4 regions of the Marinobacterium sp. xm-m-383 genome follow, and region 3 is predicted to be linked to each of the others. Evidence: predicted binding sites of a transcription regulator. Region 3 holds the regulator's gene; each other region holds the start of a gene.
What was found. The regulator sigma-54, encoded in region 3, starts transcription at its own class of promoters, with help from an activator protein. The targets are predictions, from matches to a motif close to TGGCACNNNNNTTGCTNT.
Positions count from the first base shown of each region.

Region 1 (4,407 bases), on a different contig from region 3:
AAGAACTTCTTACGAATACGGATGTTCTCAGGTGTTACTTCAACCAACTCATCATCTTCAATGAAGTCTAGAGCCTGCTCTAGAGTAAAGCGGATAGGTGGCGTTAGCACGATGTTCTCATCAGTACCTGAGGCTCGGACGTTGGTTAGCTGCTTACCTTTGGTTGGGTTAACCGTTAGGTCATTCGAGCGGCTATGGATACCAATGACCATGCCTTCGTACACTTCAATGTTTGGACCGATCATGAGGCGACCGCGCTCCTGAAGAGAGAAGAGTGCGTAGCCCAGTACTTTACCGTTAACCATCGAAACCAGTACGCCGTTGTTACGAGTCACCGTCTCACCCTCTTTCACCACACCGTAGTGGTCAAAGATTGAGTTCATGATACCAGTACCAGACGTCATGGTTAGGAATTGGCTACGGAAGCCGATCAAACCGCGAGAAGGGATCATAAAGGTCAGGCGACAGCGGCCTTTGCCGTCAACTTCCATATTCGTCATGTCACCGCGACGCATGCCTAGCTCTTCGATGATCGAGCCCTGGTGCTGCTCTTCAACGTCGATCATAACGATCTCGTAAGGTTCGTGGATTTCGCCATCTACCTCTTTCTGAATTACTTCAGGACGGCTGATGCCAAGTTCGAAGCCTTCACGGCGCATGGTCTCAATCAGTACCGATAGGTGAAGTTCACCACGACCTGATACACGGAATTTCTCAGGGCTATCACCCGGCTCTACACGCAGTGCTACGTTGTGAATCAATTCGCGCTCTAGACGCTCTTTGATGTTACGGCTGGTAACGAATTTGCCCTCTTTACCGGCAAACGGAGAGTCGTTGACCTGGAATGTCATAGAGACGGTTGGCTCATCGACAGAGAGTGCTGGTAGTGCTTCAACAACATCTGGGTGACACAGCGTATCTGAGATGTTGAGTTCGTCTAGACCGGTAATACAGACAATGTCACCTGCTTGTGCACTGTCGACATCGACACGATCAAGACCGTGGTAGCCCATGATCTTAAGGATACGACCTGAACGCATTTTTGCGTGTGAATCGATGACTTTAACAGGCGTGTTGGTAGAGATCTTACCGCGTGAGATACGACCCACACCGATAACACCGACAAAGCTGTTGTAGTCCAACGCAGAGACCTGCATCTGGAATGGACCTTCTGTATCGACGTGAGGCGCATCAACGTGCTTGATGATCGCTTCAAATAGAGGCGTCATATCGTCAGCCATAGCTTCGTGATCATCACCCGCAATACCGTTGATCGCTGAGGCGTAGACAATCGGGAAGTCCAACTGCTCATCGGTAGCGCCTAGGTTGTCGAACAGTTCGAAAACCTGATCCATAACCCAATCTGGACGTGCACCAGGACGGTCGATTTTGTTGATAACAACGATTGGCTTAAGGCCGCGTGCAAAGGCTTTCTGAGTAACGAAGCGTGTTTGTGGCATTGGACCATCAACTGCATCAACAAGCAGAAGGACCGAGTCAACCATCGACATAACACGCTCTACCTCACCACCGAAATCGGCGTGCCCAGGAGTATCGACGATGTTGATGCGGTAGTCGTTCCAAGTGATGGCGGTGTTTTTGGCAAGGATGGTGATGCCACGCTCTTTCTCTTGGTCGTTTGAGTCCATGACGCGCTCAGCGCCTTCATCACGACGGCCAAGGGTACCTGACTGCTCTAGAAGTTTATCAACTAGGGTGGTTTTGCCATGGTCGACGTGTGCGATGATGGCGATATTGCGAAGATTTTCGATCACGAGGTGAGTCTCATTAATTAAAGATGCGCGGATTATACGCGTCGAGCGTGATCAAGGCGAATTAATAGCCAATAAATTTGGACCATATGAACAATTGTTAGAAGCGAATCTAGTGCAAAATTTTTTGGCTGGAGTATCATATTGGCACACATCGACAGACTAGTAATAGTTTAAAGCACCATTGTGGTGCGTATGTTTTAGGTGTGCATCAAATTGGTGCGTTTATTGTCATTGGTGATTCGTTGCTGATGCGGTAAATCACCGTAAATAAAGACTTTTTTCGAGTTGGCATACTGTTTGCTAGCTCGTTAGGAAGACTGAGCTTGCATGGTGCAGGCTTAAACCCAAGGCTACTAGTCTGGCAATATCTGATAATGGAGAGAGCCATAATGTCTGAACAGACACTAAATCTGATCAAAGAAACTGACGCGAAGTGGATCGACCTTCGCTTTACAGACTCTAAAGGTAAAGAGCAGCACGTAACTATCCCAGTTCACGAAATGGGTGACGACTTCTTCGAAGACGGCAAAATGTTTGATGGCTCATCTATCCAAGGTTGGAAGGGTATTAACGACTCTGACATGATCCTTCGTCCAGATGACTCTTCATCTATCGTTGATCCATTCTCTGAAGATGCAACAGTCATCATCCGTTGTGACATCGTTGAGCCTGCTACAGGTCTTGGTTACGAGCGTGATCCACGTTCTGTTGCTAAGCGTGCAGAAGAGTACCTGAAATCAACAGGTATCGCTGACAGCGCTATGTTCGGTCCAGAGCCAGAGTTCTTCGTATTTGACGAAGTTCACTTCCACTCTGACATGTCTGGTTGTGGCTACACTGTATCTTCTGAAGAAGCTGCATGGTCTTCTAACAGCAAATTCGAAGGCGGTAACACAGGTCACCGTCCACGCGTTAAAGGCGGTTACTTCCCAGTACCACCAGTAGACTCTCTACACGATCTTCGTGCTGCAATGTGTGACGCGATGACAGCGATGGGTCTGCACGTAGAAGTACACCACCACGAAGTAGCAACTGCTGGTCAGTGTGAAATCGGTGTGGCAGGTAACACCCTTGTTAAGAAAGCTGACGAAGTTCAGATTCTTAAGTACGCAGTTCACAACGTTGCTCACGCTTACGGTAAAACAGCTACGTTCATGCCTAAGCCAATCGTTGGTGACAACGGCTCTGGTATGCACGTTCACCAGTCTCTATCTAAAGGCGGTGTTAACATCTTCGCTGGCGACGCATACGCGGGCCTATCTGAAGAAGCTCTTTACTACATCGGCGGTATCATCAAGCACGCTAAAGCGCTTAACGCTCTATGTAACCCAGGTACTAACTCGTACAAGCGTCTTGTTCCAGGCTTCGAAGCACCAGTTATGCTAGCTTACTCAGCTCGTAACCGTTCAGCTTCTATCCGTATCCCATACGTAACTAGCCCTAAAGGCCGTCGTATCGAGACACGCTTCCCTGATCCAATCGCTAACCCATACCTAGCGTTCTCTGCGCTAATGATGGCGGGTCTTGACGGTATCCAGAACAAGATCCACCCTGGCGATGCAGCAGACAAAGACCTTTACGATCTACCAGCTGAAGAAGCTGCTCAGATCCCACAGGTTTGTTCTTCACTAGAAGAAGCTCTGGACGCTCTAGAAGCTGATCACGAGTTCCTAACTCGCGGCGGCGTATTCACTGAAGACATGCTAAACGCTTACATCGAACTTAAGCGTGAAGAGTGTGCTCAAGTGAGCCAGACAACTCACCCAATCGAATACGATCTTTACTACTCAGTTTAAGATCTTATCGATTCAAAAAACCCGGCACCTGCCGGGTTTTTTATGTCCAGGATGGACGGTATCCTGCAGGCGCATGGATGCGCAGGAGCAGGGTATGCCAGGACGAACAGTATCCTGCAGGCGCATGGATGCGCACAAAACACCTCGCACCAAAATGGTGCATAATATCTTCATATATGCCATTCTATTGTGCATGCTAAAACTCAAAAGCCCGTGGTTACTGGGTTTCGCTGAGTTGGCAACCTTTTTGCTTATTAAGTAGAGCTATTAAGGCTTAACGCTAGAGTAGAGCTGTTAAGTCATCAAAACCCTTGGGAATACCTAATGTTCGGATCGCAACAGTACAAATTGATTCTTGAAAACCTCAATACGGCTGTATTGGTACTGGGGCAGAAGTTCGAGTTGAAGTATATGAATCCGGCCGCTGAGGTTCTGTTAGAGGGTAGCTTTAAACGCTTAAAAAATTCACACATCGAGTATCTCTTTATTGGTTCCGAAGAGGAGCTCAAGCTATTAGAGAGTGTCTCTGCGACGGGACAGCATGTCAGTAAACGCGAAGCCGCTCTGATTACCTTTGGTGGTAACGAGTTGATGACGGATTACACCATCTCAAGGTTACCGAATGGGTTTCTACTGATGGAGTTGCACCCACGTGATCGCCTGGTTCGAATTGAGCGTGAAGAGGAGATGTTGAATCGACATGCCACCGCCAAAGTGCTTGTGCGTGGCTTGGCACATGAGATCAAGAACCCGTTGGGCGGGATTCGCGGCTCTGCACAGTTGCTAGAGCGCGAGCTGGATGATGAGGGGCTTAAAGAGTTCACCGGAATTATCAT
Region 1 is NZ_WBYT01000008.1:32,128-36,534, reverse strand. Features, by position in the region: gene typA (translational GTPase TypA) at 1-1,775, opposite strand, end outside; gene glnA (glutamate--ammonia ligase) at 2,165-3,571, shown strand; gene glnL (nitrogen regulation protein NR(II)) at 3,896-4,407, shown strand, end outside.
Region 1: glnA (glutamate--ammonia ligase) is a predicted target of sigma-54. The motif match lies at 2,062-2,079, and genes of this name have one in related genera.

Region 2 (4,407 bases), on a different contig from region 3:
TTATTGATACTGACACGTTTAAAGTGGCGCTTATTGTCGATCACAACCAAACTGCCATCACGCAGCCTGATTGCCTCAGCCCCCTTTTCAGCCTTCTCAACTCGATAGAGCTGCTTCTCTTTTTTGTGGTAGTAGAGTTGGCTGTCGAGCATCAGTTGAACTAAGGATAGGGCCTCGCCTGAATCGGTAGCCATCCAGTCGCTAATAATGCGTGATTTTTCAGTAAACTTTGCTTTTGTCAGCTTCTCTTCGTACTGATTAAACTCAGCCTCGCCTGCTAGAACTGGCAGAGCAAGCAGCGAGATGATCAGCATCAGAGAGCTTAGAAGCGATTTTCTAACAGATCGCATCATAATGAGATTCCTTACAGGTGGAAAAAAGGCGGCAGTATCTGCCGCCTGGTCTTTTCTTGTTAAGAAAGATTAGAAGTTCTGACCAGAACAGGTTGCGGTTTTCACGTTGTAGTTCCCGCAAGAGAGTGGCTGGCGCCAGTCTGAGATAAGGTCTTTAGAACCCTCTAGGAAATCAGACCATGCATCACCAACCACCAAACCTGAAGTTGAAGAGACCACTTCAAATTGACCATCATCTTGGATCTCACCGATCAGAACCGGTTTAGAGATGTGGTGGTTTGGCATCATAGTGGATAGGCCACCTGTAAGGTTTGGTACAGAGACACCGATGAGAGCATCTTGGACAGCCGATGGATCCGTTGTACCAGCTTTTTCAACCGCTTTAGCCCACATGTTGAAGCCGATGTAGTGCGCTTCCATTGGGTCATTGGTTACACGATCTTCGTTACCAATGAATGAGTGCCAGTTCTCGATAAACTCATCGTTCACTTCACTATCAACGCTCATGAAGTAGTTCCAAGCAGCTAGGTGACCTACAAGCGGTCCAGTATCCATACCAGATAGCTCCTCTTCACCGACAGAGAAAGCAACCACTGGAATATCTTCAGAGCTGATGCCCTGTGAACCTAGCTCTTTGTAGAAAGGTACGTTGGCATCGCCGTTAATGGTAGAGACAACCGCAGTCTTCTTACCCGCTGAACCGAACTTTTTAATGTCCGATACAATCGACTGCCAATCAGAGTGACCGAATGGCGTGTAGTTCACCATGATGTCCTCTTCAGCAACACCCGCCGCTTTTAGGTAAGCATCCAAGATTTTGTTAGTTGTACGTGGGTAGACATAGTCAGTACCGGCTAGCACCCAACGCTCAACACCCAACTCGTTCATTAGGTAATCAACCGCTGGAATCGCCTGCTGGTTTGGCGCAGCACCTGTGTAGAAGACGTTTTTAGACGACTCTTCACCTTCGTACTGAACTGGGTAGAACATGAGGCTGTCTAGCTCTTCAATAACCGGAAGAACCGATTTACGTGACACCGATGTCCAACAACCGAAGATCGCGTCCACCTTCTCTTTCTCAACTAGCTCACGTGCTTTCTCAGCAAACAGTGGCCAGTTAGACGCTGGGTCGACAACCACAGGCTCAAGTTGTTTACCTAGCAAACCGCCCTTCTTGTTCTGCTCTTCGATCAGCATCAGCATGGTGTCTTTCAGTGTTGTCTCACTGATCGCCATTGTGCCCGACAGTGAGTGAAGCACGCCCACTTTGATCGTATCAGCCGCCATTGCAAGATTCGTTGCAGAAACAGCTAAGGCTAGCGCAGCAGATTTAAACATAGTTGATTTAGACATCAGGGTCTTCTCCTTTGATTAGTAACCTAGATGTTTTTCTTATTGCAGAGTGCGTGCCAGTTTTTGAAATAGTCCGTAAATTAATTTTATTTATGTTTAAAAACAATAAGATAAACAATTAATATTATTCTATTTGACGCATATGAAGAGATTTTGCAGTGCACCATTAAGTGACATTTGCGACAGGAATGCGCACCAAAAGATCGCAAAAGTAAATTTTTAAGGGTATTTTGGTGCACTTGTTTGGGGTTGTGGGATTAGCCATATAGCGGCTGACAGGCGAGAACTCAACTACGGAGCTGCCGTGACTGGCTTCAGCCTGTCATCCGCAGTCAGAAACGATCGCCTCATCTACGATAAGGCTCCAACATCAACTCGGCACGCGAACCGTTGGAGCGGTCTTAAAAAGGCCGCGATTTTTACCGATATAAATCGCCTCATCTTCGATGAGGCTCCAACATCAATTCAGCGTGCGAACCGTTGGAGCGGTCTTGAAAAGGCCGCGATTTTTACCGATATAAATCGCCTCATCTTCGATGAGGCTCCAACATCAATTCAGCGTGCGAACCGTTGGAGCGGTCTTGAAAAGGCCGCGATGCGTGCTGATAAAAATCGCCTCATCTGTGATAAGGCTCCAACTGAAAAGGCCCCATAAGGGGCCTTTGATCGATTAGAAAGGTAAGTTAAAAACTTACTCCTCTTCCTTCTTAGGATGAGGCATAAACAGGTTGAGTACGATGGCGCAGACTGCTGCTGGTAGTAGACCTGTTGTTAAAAGCGCCTTAACTGTACCGTCTAGGTGCTGAAGCGCTTCTGGAACCTGCATTAGACCCAGGCCAAGTGATAGTAATACTGCAAAGATCACCATGTTACGGCTGTTCCAATCCACATCAGCCAGCATCTTCATACCTGAAGAGGCAACCATGCCGAACATCACGATAACACCACCACCCAATACTTCGATTGGCACAGTAGAGATGAGAGCACCCACTTTAGGGATCAGACCACAAACGATCAGGAAGATCGCACCAATGGTTGCCACGTGACGACTCATCATACGCGTCATTGCGATCAGACCAACGTTTTGCGAGAAAGATGTATTTGGCAGTGCACCAGCTAGAGCAGATAGCGCTGTACCTAGACCGTCTGCATAAGTTGCGCCTTTGATCTCAGTATCAGTTGCTTCACGATCCGCACCACCTTTGGTGATACCCGATACGTCACCCACTGTCTCAATCGCAGAGATGAATGACATAAGTGCGATACCGATGATGGCACCTGCGCCGAACTCGATTCCGAATGGGAAGAGCTGTGGCAGCGCAAAGCTTGCAGCACGGCCGACGTTACCGAAGTTAACCATACCCATAAAGTAGGCCAGAACGTAACCTGCAATCAGACCGATCAATATAGCCGCTGAGCTGATCATGCCTTTACCGTAGAATTTCAGACCTAGGGTCACCACAATAACGGTACCAGCAACAGTCCAGTTCTCTAACGAACCAAACTCAGGCTTACCAATCGCCGGAACGCCACCTGCCGCGTACTGAATACCCACTTTAAGAAGTGACAAACCGATCATCAGCACGATCAGACCAGTTACCAATGGAGGCAAAGCAAAACGAAGGCGACCAATAAATGGCGCTAGCGCTGCTTGGAATAGACCACCGACTAGGACACCACCGGTCACCATAGCCATCGCTTCTACACCCTTACCCGCTACCAATGGGATAAGAATAGGAATGAATGCGAAACTGGTACCTTGCACAATCGGAAGACGTGCACCCACAGGGCCTGCACCAATTGTCTGAAGCAGTGTTGTAACACCCGCAAGGAGCATACACATCTGCATCATGTAGATCATGTTAGGGAAGTCAGGTGAATTTGAACCAAAGCCAAATCCCGCTGCACCCGCAACGATGATCGCTGGGGTTACGTTTGCGATAAACATCGCCAGTACGTGTTGAATGCCTAGCGGAATTGCTAGATGCATCGGTGGGGTGTAATTCGGGTCGCGCATCTGCGCTGCCGAAATCTTTTCATTGCTCATTATTGCCTACAAACAACTGCTCAATGCAGCTTTCTTATTTTTTGTTAGCACATAAAATGCCAACATCACTAACCCATTGATATAAATGGATAAATCATTAACCAATAGGTCAGAAACTTAAGCTGTTGCACCTTTTATGTGCATCCAATTTAACTTGACGCACCGTTATGCGCCAGCTTTTTCAGCTCGGCGCCCAAACACCTTAGCCAAATTGCGATTACCCGGTGACTCATCCAGAGCCAAACGCTCTTCAATATGATCTAGGTGCTCACCCATTAAACGTTTCGCCTCCTCGGCATCACCGAGCTTCAGCGCATCCAGCAGACGACTGTGCTCATCAATGGCACAACGACTCCCCTCTTTGGCCTGATAGAGGGCGATAATTAACGAGGTTTGCGGTACCAGGGAGTGAAGAAACCCCTCCAGGGGTTTATTGCCCGAGAGTCTTGCTAACTCTAGGTGGAATTCACCCGACAAACGAATGGCCGTCCCTTTGTCGGCAGCCGCACTGCTTTTATGCTCCTGCTCGATCAGATCATAGAGTTTCTTAAATTCACCTTTGATCGACGAGGCACGCTCTGCCACCCTCTCAACAATGGCTAACTCCATAAGACGACGAGCATCTAGAATCTGACGAGCATCCAAGACATCGGG
Region 2 is NZ_WBYT01000001.1:605,389-609,795, forward strand. Features, by position in the region: gene urtB (urea ABC transporter permease subunit UrtB) at 1-353, opposite strand, end outside; gene urtA (urea ABC transporter substrate-binding protein) at 423-1,706, opposite strand; gene XMM383_RS02860 (hypothetical protein) at 2,011-2,361, shown strand; gene XMM383_RS02865 (uracil-xanthine permease family protein) at 2,398-3,753, opposite strand; gene XMM383_RS11665 (GntR family transcriptional regulator) at 3,919-4,407, opposite strand, start outside.
Region 2: urtA (urea ABC transporter substrate-binding protein) is a predicted target of sigma-54. The motif match lies at 1,748-1,765, and genes of this name have one in related genera.

Region 3 (4,407 bases):
TTACAACTCAATCAGGTGGTCGCGGAGCTGCACGTGAGCTGTGTGAATTGATCATGGCTTGCCAAGGTACGCTAGACAACGCGTTGGAGCGATTTAAGTGATCACTAATCTCAGAGCGAAAATTCGATTAGCCATTGCGTCGACGTTGATTGCTCTTTTTTTGATCTTCACACTGTTATTGAATCAAGGCGATATTGAAGAGGGCGTACTCCTTAAAGAGAACCCAAACAGAATTGATTTTTTTGTAACTGACGCCACTCTCACTCGTTGGTCTGAAGAGGGCAATCTAAGCTCTGTCACCCACACCCCGCGAGCAGAGCATTTAGTTAACTCAGAACAGATGAAGTTAACAACACCTTTCTCCGTAGGCTATCGCCAAGATGGCACGACTGAACACACCATCAATGCTGGTCTAGGCTATTTTGCGGACGATAACAGTCAACTAGACCTTGAAGGCAGTGTACAGCTTCACCATAATCCAGATTCTGAGAAAGACACTGCACTCTTCACAGAGCAGTTGAGCTACTTTCCAGAACAGAATCTGGCGACCAGTGATGTAGCCGTCGAATTTCTGAACAACCAGGGTTCAACCAAAGGGGTTGGCATGACACTGAATACGGAATTAAACACCTTAGATCTTCATTCAACCGTGAGGGGGGCCTATGTCGCTTCGAGCACTGACCAGTAACCTATTTCTAGCCTTTACAGTTGTTCTTAGTGGATCAGCTTTAGCGCTGCCAACCGATAGAGACGAGCCTATCTACGTTGAGGCAGACTCAGCTAATATTGATGAGGCCAAAGGAGTCACTCGATACACAGGCAACGTCATCATCACCCAGGGATCAATGGTGCTTAAAGGTGAAACCGTCGATCTGTTACGTGGTAATGATGACACCATCAATCAGATCATCTCAAAAGGTGCTCCAGCCTACTTCGAACAACGCCCTCAACTGGACCAAGAGATTACCTATGCAACCGGTTCAACTCTGGATTACACAGTAAGCTCTCAACTGCTGTTAATTACGGGGAACGCTAGAGTGACTCAGGGTGGTGACGAGTTCACTGGGGCTAAAATTAATTACGACATGGCGAACTCTAAAGTAAAAGCCTTTAGCAGTGAGAGCGGAAGCCAGCGTGTCAAAATGGTTCTTCAGCCTAAAAAAGATAATTAACCATGAGTTCACTCGAAGCCCTCCACCTAGCCAAAAGCTACAAAGGACGCTCTGTTATTGAAGATGTGTCCGTCACTGTTGAGCCCGGTGAGATTATAGGATTGCTTGGGCCCAACGGAGCGGGTAAGACAACCTGCTTCTATATGATTGTAGGTCTGGTCAGAGCGGATCGAGGCAACATTCGTCTCAATGGCGACGACGTCACTAGAATGCCTATTCATGAGCGCGCAAAACGCGGCTTAGGCTATCTTCCGCAAGAGGCCTCTGTATTCAGAAAGCTGAGTGTCTACGACAATCTGATGGCCATACTGGAGCAGAGAAAAGACCTGACCAAAGATCAACAACACGAGAAAGCTCAGTCACTGCTTGAAGAGTTTCATATCACTCACATCAAAGAGTCCAAAGGGATGGTCCTATCCGGAGGTGAAAGACGCCGAGTTGAGATTGCAAGAGCCCTAGCAAACGATCCTGACTTCATCCTACTGGACGAGCCTTTTGCTGGTGTAGACCCCATCTCTGTCAGCGACATCAAACAGACCATCAGACACCTTAAAGATCGAGGTATTGGCGTCCTGATAACAGATCACAATGTCAGAGAGACTCTCGACATTTGCGAACGGGCTTACATCGTTAGTGAGGGTAACATTCTTGCAGAGGGTGAGCCTGAGCAGATCATGATGAATCAAGCCGTTAAAGAGGCTTATCTGGGCAATGATTTTCGCTTGTAACTCTCACACTTTTAAGTAATTATCATTTTAATGAAGCACTCTTTACAGCTCAAAGTCGGACAGAACCTGTCCATGACCCCACAATTGCAGCAAGCGATCAAATTGCTGCAACTCTCCTCCTTAGAGCTACAGACAGAGATTCAAGAGGCACTCGATAGTAACCCACTACTGGAGGTAGCCGATGAAGAAGATCAGAGTGAAGAGAACTCTCAAAGCATTGAGCAAAAAGAGTCATCAACCTTAGATGAGACCCAATCTAATTCAGAGATCGAAGAGACGTTCGAATCGTCTCAGCCGGAAGATAGCTGGTCTACTGATGACATCCCTGAACAGCTTTCAACCGACAGTCAATGGGACGATACTTACCAAAGCTCTTCAAATTCCAATCGTGATGATGATTGGATGCCAGGTGATAATGACGCTGCGGTTGAAACCATCCAAGACCACCTTAACTGGCAACTGAATCTGGTTAATTTCAGCGATGTTGATCGATACATTGCTGAGATGATTATCGACTCTATCGATGATCGTGGCTATCTGATCACCGATCTGCAGGACATTCTTCTTAACTGCCAAGAGGAACTACCTGAACTCTTTTTTGAAGTGGAAATAGATGAGGTGGAGACAGTACTTCACCGCATTCAACAGTTTGACCCACCCGGTGTCGGTGCCCGTGATCTTGCAGAGTGTTTGAAAATCCAGTTAAGACAGCTACCCATAGAGACACCTTGGCGCGCAGAGTCACTGCGCCTAGCGACCGACTATTTAAACCTGTTGGGCAGTCGAGATTTTAAATCTTTGATGCGCCGTATGAGGCTCAAAGAGGAGCAACTGTCAGAGGTGGTTAGGTTGATTCAATCACTTAACCCAACACCAGGAGACTCTTTAGATCTGGGTGATACTGATTACATCGTACCGGACGTGATCGTGCGTAAACGCGCTGGGGAGTGGACACTCACTTTAAATAACGACGTAGTTCCTGAGTTACGTATCAATGATGTCTACTCAGGCATGATTAAACGTGCAGACAACTCCGCGGAGAACCAATTTTTAAAAGACCATCTCCAGGATGCACGCTGGTTCATAAAGAGTTTACAAAGCCGCAACGAGACCCTCTTAAAGGTCTCAACGGAGATCGTTTCCAGACAGATCGGTTTTCTTGAACAGGGTGAACAGGCGATGAAGCCTCTTATTCTTCACGACATTGCTGAAGCCGTTGATCTACATGAATCCACCATCTCCCGTGTTACAACTCGAAAATACATGCACACCCCGCGCGGTGTCTTTGAATTGAAATATTTCTTTTCGAGTCAGGTGGCTACCAGTGACGGCAGTGGTGCATCATCAACTGCGATTCGAGCAATCATTAAAAAATTAATTTCAGAAGAAGACCCTCGCAAGCCACTAAGTGACAGTAAGCTTGCTACACTACTAGATGAAGAGGGGGTGAATGTTGCAAGACGAACCATTGCTAAATATCGCGAAGTTCTCAACATTCCACCTTCAAATGAGAGAAAGCGTTTGGTTTAATTGAGGTAGGCGGCCTCATTTTTTCACTCCGCCTAAGACGAGGAGAAGTCATATGCAGATAAATATTACTGGTCATCACGTAGACCTGACTGAAGCTCTAAGTGAATACGTACGTAACAAGTTCGATAAGCTAGAACGTCACTTCGACAACATTCAGAATGTACAAGTTACTCTCAGTGTCGAAAAGCAGGGTAAAAAAGCCGAGGCTGATATTCACTTAGCCGGTGGCCAAGTGGTCGCTTCTGATGAGCATGATGACATGTATGCAGCGATTGATGGCTTAGTGGATAAGCTTGATCGCCAAATCATCAAGCATAAAGAAAAAATGAAATCTCACAAATAAACGAACGACAACATGCAACTAGGTGACCTACTGACGACTGAAACAACCGCCTGCCGGGAGTCAGTCGCCAGTAAAAAACGCCTTCTTCAAGTGGCCAGCGAAAAGCTGGCCTCTTCAGTTGATGGCGTAACAGAAGATGAAATTTTTACAGGCCTTCTTAATCGTGAACGATTAGGCAGTACAGGAATTGGCTCTGGCGTGGGTATACCCCACTGTCGAATTCCGGGCTGTTCAACAGCATCCGCCTGCTTAATCACACTCGATGGCGGTGTCGATTTTGATTCAATCGATTCAGCGCCGGTCGATCTTGTCTGCGCACTGATCGTGCCCGATGATGGAAATGATGAGCACCTTAAGACACTGGCTGGTTTAGCCGAGCTGTTCAGCAAGCCCGAAGCCCTTAATTCACTCAGAGACTGCACGAATTCTGAGGCCCTACTCAATAAAGCAACTGAGCTATCAAAGGTCTAATCATGAGAGTCGTTGTTATCTCGGGTCGCAGTGGTTCAGGGAAGAGTACCGCCTTGCAAGCACTTGAAGATGTTGGGTTCTATTGCATAGACAACCTACCAGCGACGCTATTGCCAGCGTTGGTCGAGCAGATGCTTAACGACCAGAATAACGCACCCCTGAT
Region 3 is NZ_WBYT01000003.1:105,519-109,925, forward strand. Features, by position in the region: gene XMM383_RS06140 (HAD family hydrolase) at 1-101, shown strand, start outside; gene lptC (LPS export ABC transporter periplasmic protein LptC) at 98-688, shown strand; gene lptA (lipopolysaccharide transport periplasmic protein LptA) at 663-1,172, shown strand; gene lptB (LPS export ABC transporter ATP-binding protein) at 1,175-1,900, shown strand; gene XMM383_RS06160 (RNA polymerase factor sigma-54) at 1,931-3,430, shown strand; gene hpf (ribosome hibernation-promoting factor, HPF/YfiA family) at 3,483-3,773, shown strand; gene XMM383_RS06170 (PTS sugar transporter subunit IIA) at 3,786-4,244, shown strand; gene rapZ (RNase adapter RapZ) at 4,247-4,407, shown strand, end outside.

Region 4 (4,407 bases), on a different contig from region 3:
TCAAAGGCATTCAGGGAGCTGACCAATAGTCCAGAATTGCCAGAGGGTCGCAGACGCATATCGACCTCATAAAGCTGACCCGAGGTCGTGAAGGTGTTCAATATATGAATGATGCGCTGACCTAAACGCGTGAAAAAAACGTCATTGGCTATCTCTTTATTGCCCCCAGCAGTCATCAAATTACTGGGCGCATCATGCACAAAAACCAGATCCAGATCCGATCCATAAGAGAGCTCAATCCCACCCAATTTACCAAAGCCGATAATGACAAAGTCTTGATCGCATAGAACGCCTGCCGATCGCTGCGGCGTGCCATATTTGGTTGTCATATCTCGCCATGCGATCTCCAAAACCGCCTGGAGAATCGCTTCTGCTAGCCAGGTTAAGTAATCACTCACTTTCATCAGAGGCAAAGCACCAGTTATATCCGCAGCAGCCACTCGCAGAATATGTGCATTTCTAAAGTAACGCAGCGCTTCCATTAACTGCTCAATGTCATCCTCTGGGATACGCATCAACTGCTGTCGTAACTCATTGGATAAAGCTTGTGCGTCCGGTGGATTGAACAGTGATGATGCATCAATCAGCTCATCAAGAAGGACCGGTTGATGAGCTAGCTTCTCTGCAAACCATGGACTGGCTGAACAGAGCTTTACCAACTGCGCTCGAGCACTGGGGTTTTCGGCTAGCAGAAGAAGATAGGCTGAACGACGCACTACAGCTTGAATCAGCTGCAAAACCCGCTCCAAAGTCTCTTCTGCGTTTTCCACGCCCGACAGATCCCGGAGCAAACGAGGCAGCAGATCCAACAAACGCTCCTGCCCGACATTTTGCAACGCCTGTACCGTTCTTAACTGGCGCAGCGATACCAGTGCCTTCAACGCTCGATCGGTTTCGCTGTAACCCAGCTCTGTCAGATAGTGAGCCAGCGCCTCCTGATCTGCAAACTCCTCATGCCAGAGGCCCGTAAGATGCGCATCGCTCTCAGTTTGCTCGGCATTGCCTTCCTGATCCACTGGTGCAATAACATCTGCAAAGTGCTGTGAGACTCGACTTCGATGCTCATTTAGCTCTGTTAAAAGCGCCTCTGGACTCGTAAAGCCCATGGAGTAGGCAAGGCGCTGCATACCGAGATCATCAGCTGGTAGCTCTTGGGTTTGCTTATCTGCTTGCGCCTGAATCGCATGTTCCACATTACGCAGGAAGACGTAGGCATGGGTTAGCTCTGTCACAACCACGTCTGGAATGCCGACTACCTCTGGGAGAAGTGGCAATATGTTGCACAACTCTCGTTGCTGCAAACGTGTATCACGCCCGCCGCGGATTAGCTGAAAGGCTTGAGCGATGAACTCAACCTCGCGAATACCTCCGGCTCCCAACTTAACGTTATTCTCACGACCCTTTAAACGGTTCTCACGCTCAATCATCCCTTTCATTTCACGCAAAGATTCAAAGGCGCTGTAGTCAATGTACTTACGATAGACAAAGGGGCGCAGATCCTGCATCAACTGGGCGCCAGCTTCCTTATCACCCGCGATGATACGCGCTTTAATCAACGCATAACGCTCCCACTCACGCCCCTGTGTCTGGTAGTACTGCTCCATGGCATCAAAACTGGCAACCAATGGACCAGAAGATCCAAACGGACGCAGACGCATATCGACACGGAATACAAAGCCCTCGGCTGTGGGGGCATCTAAAACACGAATCAATCTTTTACCCAGTCGTGTAAAGAACTCTTGGTTGGATAGTGAACGGCGGCCACCTTGGGTTTCGCCATTGGCGGGGAAGGTAAACATCAGGTCGATATCCGAGGAGAGATTGAGCTCATGTGCCCCCAATTTGCCCATTCCAATGACGGCCATGCGTTGCAAATTTCCATCTAAGTCCATTGGCTCACCCAGATCTTTGACTAGATCTTGGTGCAGCCAATTCAATGCTGCATCAGTAGTGGCATCGGCCAGTTCGGAGAGCATCCGGGTGGTTTCTGTTAGATCGGCCAATCGGTTCAAGTCGCGCCAAATAATTCTAACCATGGCCAATCGACGCAGGCGACGCAGCGCAACACTCAGTGCCTCTTCACTCCCCACAGCTTCAACAGCCGCCAACACTTGCGCTGTTAAAGCACCTGTTGGAAGCTCACCAACATCAAGGTTTAACTGCTCAATCAATTCGGGATGACGCTGCAGCTGATCCGCAACATAGTCAGATCCCAATAGCACTCGATCTAACTCCGCCAACCGATTGTGATCTGATTCAAGCAGATCTCTTGCTGCTGAAACCTTTTGCTGCTGTTTTTCTAGGTAGTCATTCAATATCGCTGTCACTCAAACCACTCCGAAATCTTGCCAATAGGACTAATATACTGCGTTCAGTTATAAGAGGAACAGGACTTAAATCAAATTGCACCAATACTGTGCAAAAGCTCAATTTAAGCCCTACTTTAGTATTGACCTTTGAGTCAGAATGACACAATCTTAAAAGAGTAAGCAGAGTGCTGGCGTTGGGTATTAAAGATTATTTGATCAAAACACCCCGTTATACCGTAACTTTCAGACAATTTTTAACGATGAATGTCGATGAAAATGACTCACTGAAAATTGTTGGCACACTAGTTGCTGTGGAAAAAGAACAACAACCTACTCAAAAGAGGATCTACATAATGGCTAAGAAAGCTTTACTAACCGCTTCTATCCTTGCTGCAACAATGACTGCTGGTGCAGTTCAAGCAGCTACTCTTGACGATGTTAAGAGCCGTGGCACCCTAACTTGTGGTGTATCTACTGGTCTTGCAGGCTTCTCTCAAAAAGATGAGAACGGCAAATGGAGCGGTCTCGACGTTGATATGTGTCGTGCGGTTGCAGCTGCAGTACTTGGCGATTCAGAAGCTGTTCAATACAAACCGCTAACCGCTAAAGAGCGTTTCACTGCGCTAGCGTCTGGCGAAATCGACATGCTATCTCGTAACACGACTTGGACTCACACTCGTGATACATCACTAGGTATCAACTTTGCTGGTACTAACTACTACGACGGTGCGTCATTCATGGTCATGAAAGACCTAGGCGTATCAAGCGCAACTGAGCTAGACGGTGCAAACGCATGTATCCAAGCGGGTACCTCTACTGAGCTTGCAATCGCTGACTACTTCCGTGAGAACGGCATGTCATACAAAGCGGTTACTTTCGATACCTCTGACCAAACTCGTCAAGGTTTCGAATCAGGTCGTTGTGACTTCCTAACATCAGACGGTTCTCAGCTAGCGGCACTTCGTATCGGTCTAGCTAACCCAGGCAATGCAGTGATTCTTCCCGAAGTTATCTCTAAAGAGCCTCTAGGCCCAGTAGTTCGTCAAGGCGATGACCAGTGGTTCAACATTGTTAAGTGGTCTCTAAACGCAATGATCGAAGCAGAAGAGCAGAAGGTCACTTCTGCAAACGCAGCTGACATGAAAGCGAACGGCAACCCAGCTAACAAGCGTCTACTAGGTGCTGAAGGTGAACTAGGTGCTAACCTAGGTCTAAGTGCTGACTGGGCTTACAACATCATCACTCAAGTAGGTAACTACTCAGAGTCGTTTGAGCGTAACGTGGGTATGGATTCACCACTTAAGCTAGCACGTGGTATCAACGCGTCTTGGCGTGATGGCGGTATCCTATACGCACCAGCTATGCGCTAAAACCGAAGCGATCTAAAAAGGGGCACAACAGTGCCCCTTTCTGCGTGAAAGCACTCTATTTTTAGGTTAATTCAATGTTCAAACAAAAAACCATTGAAGAGGTTAAGTCAGCGAGCCGTAAATCGAGCTCCGGAACCACCTCCAACGCCTTTTATAACAACCCACGCATCCGCGGTTTCTTCTATCAGATCGCACTGGTCGCTGGGTTGCTCTATTTCTTTGGCACCATCATTGGCAACACGCTGGCCAACATGGAAGCGACGGGGATCAAAACCGGTTTCGACTTCTTAGGCGCAGCTGCAGGCTATGATGTCTTGATGTCGTTGATCTCCTTTGAGTCGACCGACACCTACGGACGAATATTTGTTGTCGGTTTCTTAAACACCCTTTTGGTCTCGGCCATCGGTATCTTCTTCGCGACGCTACTTGGATTTATCTTTGGTGTGGCGCACTTCTCGCATAACTGGTTGATTCGTAAGATTGCTCTGGTCTATGTAGAAATCTTCCGAAACGTACCGCTTCTGCTACAGGTGTTCTTCTGGTACTTCGCCGTTCTATCCAGTCTGCCTGGCGCTCGCCAAAGCTTGAGTTTAGGCGAAGCTGTGTTCCTCAACGTTCGCGGCCTCTACCTACCTAAACTGATTGGCGGCGATCTATCATCTTTGGTCTGGATCGCTTTAGGCGCTGCCGTTGCAGGAATTTTTGTACTGCGTCGCTGGGCCAAAAAA
Region 4 is NZ_WBYT01000004.1:19,155-23,561, reverse strand. Features, by position in the region: gene glnE (bifunctional [glutamate--ammonia ligase]-adenylyl-L-tyrosine phosphorylase/[glutamate--ammonia-ligase] adenylyltransferase) at 1-2,327, opposite strand, end outside; gene XMM383_RS07560 (amino acid ABC transporter substrate-binding protein) at 2,663-3,679, shown strand; gene XMM383_RS07555 (amino acid ABC transporter permease) at 3,754-4,407, shown strand, end outside.
Region 4: XMM383_RS07560 (amino acid ABC transporter substrate-binding protein) is a predicted target of sigma-54. The motif match lies at 2,605-2,622, and genes of this name have one in related genera.